DNA from 2 places in the Piscinibacter sp. PDB1-1 genome. Region 2 is predicted to be linked to the other one. Evidence: riboswitches for the same ligand, from Rfam matches in the RefSeq annotation. Region 2 holds a riboswitch; the other holds the start of a gene.
The links. Region 2 has a riboswitch for S-adenosylhomocysteine ahead of ahcY (adenosylhomocysteinase). Riboswitches for the same ligand answer to the same signal wherever they lie in the genome.
Positions count from the first base shown of each region.

Region 1: linked by a shared signal. The riboswitch ahead of metH (methionine synthase) and the one ahead of ahcY (adenosylhomocysteinase) in region 2 are both predicted to bind S-adenosylhomocysteine.

Region 1 covers NZ_JBWVZJ010000004.1:39,090-43,563, reverse strand. Annotated here, with positions in the region: gene AC1KAR_RS19630 (homocysteine S-methyltransferase family protein) at 1-142, shown strand, start outside; gene AC1KAR_RS19625 (HD-GYP domain-containing protein) at 255-1,463, opposite strand; gene AC1KAR_RS19620 (OmpA family protein) at 1,567-2,202, opposite strand; S-adenosyl-L-homocysteine riboswitch at 2,352-2,427, shown strand; gene metH (methionine synthase) at 2,492-4,474, shown strand, end outside.
Region 2 covers NZ_JBWVZJ010000002.1:717,195-721,668, forward strand. Annotated here, with positions in the region: gene AC1KAR_RS15000 (HAD-IIB family hydrolase) at 1-264, opposite strand, end outside; gene AC1KAR_RS15005 (MFS transporter) at 294-1,532, opposite strand; S-adenosyl-L-homocysteine riboswitch at 1,673-1,756, shown strand; gene ahcY (adenosylhomocysteinase) at 1,840-3,267, shown strand; gene AC1KAR_RS15015 (TlyA family RNA methyltransferase) at 3,399-4,166, shown strand; gene metF (methylenetetrahydrofolate reductase [NAD(P)H]) at 4,263-4,474, shown strand, end outside.

The DNA.
Region 1 (4,474 bases), on a different contig from region 2:
CGCCAAGTCAGGCTTCCTCAACATCGCGGGCGGATGCTGCGGCACGACGCCGGATCACATCGCCGAGATCGCCAGGCGGGTGTCGGCCTACCGGCCGCGCAGCCGGCACGACCCGCTGTTCAGCGGATTGGCGGCGGCCTGACACAGCCCCCCAGTCGCTTCGCTCCTGCCCCCAGGGGCGCCGACCCGACGGCCGGGCAAAGCCCGTTCCGTGGGTTGTTGCTTCATTGGCCGCGAGCTTCGCCGCAGCGAGGTCAAGCCAAGCGCAGCAGCTTCTCCATGTAGAGCCGCACCTTGATCTCGTGCGGCGCCACACCGCCCACCACGTCGTGCGGGCGCACGCGCGTATCGCGCACCACCGGCTCGAGCAGAGCCGTGCCGCTCTTGCTCACGATGCTCGCCACCTTGGGCGCCTTGGCGTGCGGACCGCGTCGCAGCACCACCGCGAGTTCACCGCTGCCCAGGCACACATAGCTGCCCGGGGGGTAGATGCCCGTGGTCTGGATGATTGCCTTGCCGGCCTCGTCGGCCTGCTGGTGTTCGTCGAGGTAGGCCGCCTTCACCGCAGCCGACGCCGCCAGCGCCGGGCGGGCGCGGCGCATGCTCAGGCGGGCGGCATAGATGTCGGCACGCTGGAGCAGCCGCGCGAGCTGCATGCCTGGCGCCTGCGCAGCCAGCGGGCCGGCCGAGGTGCCGTGGTGATGCGCCACCGCCTGCAGCCACAGTTCGTCGCGCACGCCCGCCTCGTGAAGGCAGGCCACGGCGCGCGCGGCGTGGGTGTCGATCTGCGCACGCTGCTCGGGCGTGGGTGCGGTCTCCTGCAGCGCGAGCTGGTCTTGCAGCGCAGTCATCGAGATGTTCATCGTCAACGCGGCACAGCGCAGCGAGCGGCGCCATTCATCGGTGAACGACGGCAGTTGGCGCGCCGCCAGATCGCACAGCACGGCCACGAGCAACCCATGGAACACGCTGTACTGGTGGGCGTCGCTGGTGGTCGATTGCACCAGCACGAGCAGCGCGGCATCGGCGTCGGCCTGGGCGAGTTCAAGCAGTTCGCGCTGCAGCCTGAGCAGGCGCGGCAAGAAGTCGGCGGGCGCCGGGTCCTGCAGCAGCACGCGGCCGCGCATCTGCAGGTCGGCCCAGGAGGCGCCTCGGCTTTGTTCGAGCGGCGCGGGCTGGGTGGGGGCGACCATCACCGCGCCATCGGGCGTGGCACGCGCCATCTGCCCGAGCGATGCGTTGCGGCGCAGCATCGCATCGAGCTTGCCGGCGAGAGCGCGGTTCAGCAGCTCGCCTTCGAGTTCGTCCACATAGATCGCGCGCGAGACGAGGCGGCGGCGCTGCTCCTCGGTGGCGACCAGCACGCCCTTGGCCAGCAGCAGGTGCCCCGATGCGTCGCGCACCGACACCGGCGCAGGCTGGCCGAGGCGCAGGATTTCCGGGGGGATCTGGACGACGGGCATGGTGGGGAAGCTGGCGCGATCCTGCGCCCAAACAGTCAGGCGCTCCCCTGGTTGTCGGCCCCGTGCAGGCGGACTTGAGCCGCCTGCGCCTCGGTGCGGCCCCTTACTTCACCGCTGCCGGCGCCCTGGCCTTGTCGCCCACCAGGATCTCGATGCGCCGGTTGGCCGCGCGACCCGCCTCGTCGTCGTTGCTCGCCACCGGATCGCGCGAGCCGCGGCCGGCCACGGCGATGCGCACCGGCGAGACACCCCGCGCCACGAGCCAGTCGCGTGCGCTGGCGGCCCGGTCGAGCGAGAGCGAGTCGTTGCCCGCCACCGAGCCCTTCGAGTCGGTGTGGCCCACCACGCGCAGGTCGGCGTTGGGCACGTTGCGCAGGGCGATCACGACCTTGTCGAGCACGGCGGTGGCCGCGGGCTTGAGCGCCGAGCGGTTGGCATCGAAGGCCATGTCTCCCGGCAAGGTGATCCACAGGCGCTCGTCGGTCGTGCGCGAGAGGGTGGCGCCGGTACCGCTGAGCGAGCTGTCGAGCTGGCGCTCGGCGGCCTCCATCTGCGGTGACCAGGCCCGCGCGCCCGGCGTCTGCCCGTACACCGGCCCCGGCGACGACCCCGGCACGGCCGGCCCCGAAGGCGGCACCTGCCTGGGCGAGGAACACCCCGCCACGAGCGCCAGCGCTGCCAGGCACGGCGCGATGAAAGCGGCAACAGGGCGGCGATCCGAACGGTGAGCGAGCGTCATGGTCTTTTTGTCTGGGTGGCGAGACCGCCATTGGAACGCGTGAGGCGCGCACAGTTCACGGCCGCCGCGCCTTGTTTGTAACTGCACATGACGCGCAGCACTGCACGGCCCCACGGACACACCCCGTGCAGGCTCGCTTAAAATCGGCCGCTTCCAAGGAGCGTTGCGACGGTGTCTTCTGCTGACACCGCCAGGCTTGGAAGCTCGCAACGACGCTCACCCCAGCCTGCAAACCATTGCATGCGCCGCGGGGGAGCACCGCTTGCGCATGCCGAGTCGACCGACCGCCATGACCACCGCCACGCCCGCCCCTGCCGCCGCACACGACGTGCCCCCGATGAAGCTCGCGGGCCTGGAGCCCATTGCCATCGGCGAAGGCACGCTGTTCGTCAACATCGGCGAGCGCACCAACGTCACCGGCTCCAAGGCTTTTGCGCGGATGATCCTCAACGGCCAGTTTGAAGAGGCCCTCGCCGTGGCGCGCCAGCAGGTCGAGAACGGCGCGCAGGTGATCGACGTCAACATGGACGAAGCCATGCTCGACGCCAAGGCGTCGATGGTGCGCTTTCTCCACCTGATCGCCTCCGAGCCCGAGATCGCGCGCGTGCCGATCATGGTCGACAGCTCCAAGTGGGAGGTGATCGAGGCCGGCCTGAAGTGCATCCAGGGCAAGGGGATCGTGAACTCGATCTCGATGAAAGAAGGCGTGGAGCAGTTCAAGCAGCAGGCCAAGCTCGTGCGCCGCTACGGTGCCGCCGCGGTGGTGATGGCCTTCGACGAGAAGGGCCAGGCCGACACCTATGCGCGCAAGGTCGAGATTTGCGAGCGGGCCTATCGCATCCTGGTCGACGAGGTGGGCTTCCCGCCCGAAGACATCATCTTCGACCCGAACATCTTCGCCATCGCCACAGGCATCGAGGAGCACGACAACTACGCGGTCGACTTCATCGAGGCCACGCACTGGATCAAGCAGAACCTGCCGGGCGCCAAGGTGAGCGGCGGCGTGTCGAACGTGAGCTTCAGCTTCCGCGGCAACGACCCGATGCGCGAGGCCATCCACACCGTGTTCCTGTACCACGCGATCAAGGCGGGCATGGACATGGGCATCGTCAACGCCGGCATGGTCGGCGTGTACGACGACCTGGAGCCCACGCTGCGCGAGCGCGTCGAAGACGTGGTGCTGAACCGCACGCCCGCCTACAAGGATGGTGAGCCGCAACTGAGCGCGAGCGAACGCCTGGTCGAGATCGCCGAGACCGCCAAGGGCGCCGCCAAGGACGACAGCGCCAAGTTCGCCTGGCGCGCCAAGCCCGTGCGCGAGCGCCTGGCGCATGCGCTGGTGCACGGCATCAACGACTTCATCACCGAAGACACCGAAGAGGTCTACCAGGCCATCAAGGCCGAGGGCGGCCGTCCGCTGCATGTGATCGAGGGCCCGCTGATGGACGGCATGAACGTCGTCGGCGACCTGTTCGGCCAGGGCAAGATGTTCCTGCCGCAGGTGGTCAAGAGCGCCCGCGTGATGAAGCAGGCCGTGGCCCACCTGCTGCCCTACATCGAAGCAGAGAAGCTGGCCATGATCGAAGCCGGCGGCGAGGTCCGCTCCAAGGGCAAGATCGTCATCGCCACCGTGAAGGGCGACGTGCACGACATCGGCAAGAACATCGTCACCGTCGTGCTCCAGTGCAACAACTTCGAGGTGGTCAACATGGGCGTGATGGTCCCGTGCCAGGACATCCTCGCGCGCGCCAAGGTCGAGGGCGCCGACATCATCGGCCTCTCAGGCCTCATCACCCCGAGCCTCGAAGAGATGCAGCACGTGGCCGGCGAGATGCAGCGCGACGATTACTTCCGCGGCAAGAAGACCCCCCTGCTGATCGGCGGCGCCACCACCAGCCGCGTGCACACCGCGGTCAAGATCTCGCCACACTACGAAGGGCCGGTGGTCTACGTGCCCGATGCGAGCCGCAGCGTGAGCGTGTGCAGCGACCTGCTGTCGGACGACAAGGCCGCCAACTACATCACCGAGCTGAACGCCGACTACGAGCGCGTGCGCCACCAGCATGCCAACAAGAAGGCCACGCCGCTCGTGACGCTTGCCAAGGCGCGCGCCAACAAGACGCCGATCGACTGGGCCGGCTACGCGGCCCCGAAGCCGAAGTTCACCGGCCGGCGCGTGTTCAAGAACTACGACCTGGGCGAGTTGGCGAAGTGCATCGATTGGGCCCCGTTCTTCCAGACGTGGGACCTCGCCGGTGCCTACCCCGCCATC
Region 2 (4,474 bases):
AAACAAGGCCACCGCACCGTTCTCTGCCACGATGGCGGTGATGGGCCAATCGCGCGCAAAGGGTTGGCTCCATCCCATCGGACGGCCCGTGATGGCAATCACCGGCAGGCCGGCGGATTGCAAATCGGCCAGCGCGTGCAGCGCATCGGGCGTGATGGCACCGGCGGTGGTGAGGGTGTCGTCGATGTCGGTGAGCACACCCACGACCGCACGCGCTTTCGAAAGCGGCAGGGCCGACCAGGGGAGGACATGAGCAGGGCGCATGCGTGTGATTGTGCGAGCGCGACCGAGTGTCAGGCCGGCACGGCCTCGACCGGCGTACGCGGCCCAGGCGGCCGCGCGACGGCAAACGCGCATTGCACGATACCGGCCGCCAGCCCCACGCCCACGCCGACCTGCCAGGCCAGGTTGTACGAACCCAGCGCGTCGTAGATCAGGCCACCGCCGTAGGCCCCGACGAAGCTGCCGACCTGGTGGCTCATGAAGGCGACGCCACCCAGCATGGCCTGCCAGCGCACGCCGAAGGTCTCGCTGATCGAGCCCGCCACCAGCGGCCCGACACCGAGCCACAGAAAGCCCATGATCGCGGCGAAGACGAGCGTGCTCGCAGGCGTGGGCAAGGTCATGAAGTACCACGCGATGCCGATCGAGCGCAGCACGTAGATGCTGCCCAGCAGCAGCAGCTTGTTCCAGCGCCCCCCGGCCCAGCCGAAGAACAGGCTGCCTAGCACGTTGAAGCCACCGATCACGCCGAGCGCCTGGGCGCTGAGCATCGGGTCCATGCCGCACAGCGCGAGGTACGACGGCAGGTGTGTCGTCAGAAAGATGAGCTGCATGCCGCACACGAAGTACGCCGCCGTCATCACCACGAACGGCGGGTGGCGCAGCGCGTCGCGCGTCATCGCGCCGGCGCTCTTGTTGTCGTCGCCGCTGGGCGAAGGCGGCATGGGCAAGGTGTCGGCGCGGCCGGCGTACCAGGCGGCGGGCAGGATCACGAGCGAGAGCACGATGAAGCCGAGCAAGCCAACCCGCCAGCCCTGCGCCTGAGCGAGCGCCTGGCCGAGCGGTGCGGCCATCAGCGCACCCAGGGAGCCGGCGGCCGACACGATGCCCAGCACCGAGCTGCGCATCGCCGCCGACACCGCGCGCGAGGCCACCGCCATCGCGAACGCCGGGCCGGTGACGGCCATCGAGGCGCCGATCGCCACGCCCGCGCCGAGCAGCACGGCGACGAAACCGTGCGCGGTAACGAGCAGCGTGAGGCCGATCACATAGAGCACGGCTCCACTCAGCATCAGCCGCTTGAAGCCCACGCGCAGCGCCCAGGCGCCCGCCACCGGTTGCAGGAAACCCCAGGCGAGGTTTTGCACTGCGATGGCGAGGGTGAAGTCCGACACCGAGATGCCCACATCCTGCGTGAGCGGCGGCATGAAGATGCCCAGACTCTGGCGCAGGCCCATGGCCAGGCTGAGCATCAGCGAGGCGCCGACGAGGATGGGCAAGGCAGGGCCGAGTGCGCGCAGCTTGCTCATGGTGTCTCCGGTGTTGTAGTGACGCGCAAGCTACGCCGATCGCTGAAGGGCCGTTGTCGCCTCGGCGATACCCCCTTGGCCGGGCGGGATGCGCAATCCGACCTGGAACCGACACAGACGGTGAACTACAATCCGCCCCACTTTCCGAGGAGCGTTGCAAGGCACCCCCAGCATGGCGTGGTGCCCCAGGCTCGGAAATCTTCTTGCAACCGCGCTCACCCGCACGACAGTCCTCGTGGGTGAGTGGTGTATGTCTCCCATCCCCATCTGTGCTGCGTGCGGGTTCCTTCATTGACCGGAGCCCGACATGAACGCCGTTCTCAAACCTTCTCAAGACAACGCCATCCGCGACCTCTCGCTCGCCGACTGGGGCCGCAAAGAGATCAAGATCGCCGAAAGCGAGATGCCCGCGCTGATGGCCATCCGCACCGAGTACGCCAAGACCCAGCCGCTCAAGGGCGCGCGCGTCACCGGCTCGCTGCACATGACCATCCAGACCGCGGTGCTGGTCGAGACCCTGCAAGCCCTGGGCGCCGAAGTGCGCTGGGCCTCGTGCAACATCTTCTCGACGCAAGACCACGCCGCCGCCGCGCTCGTGGCCGCCGGCACCCCCGTGTTCGCGCACAAGGGCGAGACGCTCACCGAGTACTGGGACTTCACCCACCGCATCTTCGACTTCGGCCCCAAGGGCTCGGCCGGCGAAGGCCCGAACATGATCCTGGACGACGGCGGCGACGCCACGCTGCTGATGATCCTGGGCAAGAAGGCCGAGAAGGACGCCTCCGTCATCGCCAACCCGACCAGCGAAGAAGAGACCTGCCTCTTTGCCGCCATCAAGGCCAAGCTGGCCGAAGACCCGACCTGGTACAGCCGCAAGTCGGCCCAGATCATCGGCGTGACCGAAGAGACCACCACCGGCGTGCACCGCCTGAAGGAAATGAGTGCCAAGGGCACCCTGCCCTTCCGCGCCATCAACGTGAACGACAGCGTCACCAAGAGCAAGTTCGACAACCTCTACGGCTGCCGTGAATCGCTGGTCGACGGCATCAAGCGCGCCACCGACGTGATGGTCGCCGGCAAGATCGCTGTCGTGGCCGGCTACGGCGACGTGGGCAAGGGTTCGGCCCAGGCCCTGCGCGCCCTGAGCGCCCAGGTGTGGGTCACCGAGATCGACCCGATCAACGCGCTGCAGGCCTGCATGGAAGGCTACCGCGTGGTCACGATGGAATGGGCGGCCGACAAGGCCGACATCTTCGTCACCACCACCGGCAACAAGGACGTCATCACCCACGACCACATGAAGGCGATGAAGAACAACGCCATCGTGTGCAACATCGGCCACTTCGACAACGAGATCCAGGTCGCGTCGCTCGAGAAGTACGAGTGGGAAGAGATCAAGCCGCAGGTCGATCACGTGATCTTCCCGGACGGCAAGCGCATCATCATGCTGGCCAAGGGCCGCCTGGTGAACCTGGGCTGCGGCACGGGCCACCCGAGCTACGTGATGAGCTCCAGCTTCGCCAACCAGACCATCGCGCAGATCGAGCTCTACACGCACCCCGATTCGTACGACATCGGCAAGGTCTACGTGCTGCCCAAGCACCTCGACGAGAAGGTCGCCCGCCTGCAGCTGACCACGCTGAACGCGCAGCTGACCGAGTTGACCGAGGAGCAGGCCGCCTACATCGGCGTGCCGAAGCAAGGTCCGTACAAGCCCGACACGTATCGGTACTGAGCCCCCCAGTCGCTGGCGCTCCTGCCCCCGAGGGGCGCCACCCTGCGGACCGGCGAAGCCGGCTCCGCGGGTGTTGCTTGATGTCGGGCTTGTCGCTGCGCGACTTGCCCGAACCTTTGATCGGATCTTCCATGCGGGCTGACCAGCTTCTTCTTCAGATGGGCCTCGCGCCCACCCGCTCGGCCGCCACGCGGCTGATCGAGCGCGGCGCCGTGCGCTGGCTCGGCCCCAAGGGCTGGGCCGTCGTCAACAAGGCGGGGCTCGATGTGCCCGAGGGCTGCGAGATCGAGATCACCGACGACGCGGAGCTGCGCTTCGTGTCGCGCGGCGGGCTCAAGCTCGAAGGAGCGCTGAAGCACTGCGGCATTGATGTCACCGGCTTCACCTGCCTCGACCTGGGCCAGAGCACGGGCGGCTTCACCGATGCATTGCTGCAAGGCGGTGCCGCGCGGGTGGTCGGCATCGACGTGGGGCACGGGCAGTTGCACCCGAAGCTCGCGGGCGACGAGCGCGTGGCGAGCTACGAGGGCATCAACGCGCGCGACGTGGCTGGCAGCGCCTTTGCGGCCGAGCACGCCGAGCACAGCTTCGACTTCGTCACCGCCGACCTGTCGTTCATCACCTCCACGCACGTGTTGCCCACGATGGTGACCTACCTCAAGCCCGGCGGTCACCTGCTGCTGCTGGTCAAGCCGCAGTTCGAGTTGCAGCCCGCGCAGATCGGCAAGGGCGGCATCGTGAAAGACAAGGCGCATTTCGTCGAAGTCGAGAACCGCATGTGGCAGGCCAGCAAGGCGCTGGGCTTGAAGGTGCAGAAGTATTTCCAGAGCCCCATCCAGGGTGGCAACGGCAACACCGAGTTCTTCGTGTGGGCGAAGCAGCCCGCGCAGGCCGAGTAAGACAACGCGTACGCACGCCACCCACCGATCAGGCTGACCTTCGATACCTCAGCCCGAACGGGTTGTGGTCTGACATGAGTTAAGTAAAGGTTCCGCATGAGCACAACCCCACTCCCGCTCAGCCTGGAGTTCTTCCCCCCCAAGACGCCCGAGGGCGTGGCCAAGCTCGCGGCGGTGCGCCAGAAGCTCTACGCACTCAAGCCGCAGTTCTGCTCCGTCACCTACGGCGCAGGCGGCTCCACGCAAGACGGCACCTTCGCCGCGGTGCGCGACATCCTGGCCGAAGGCGTGGACGCGGCCTCGCACTT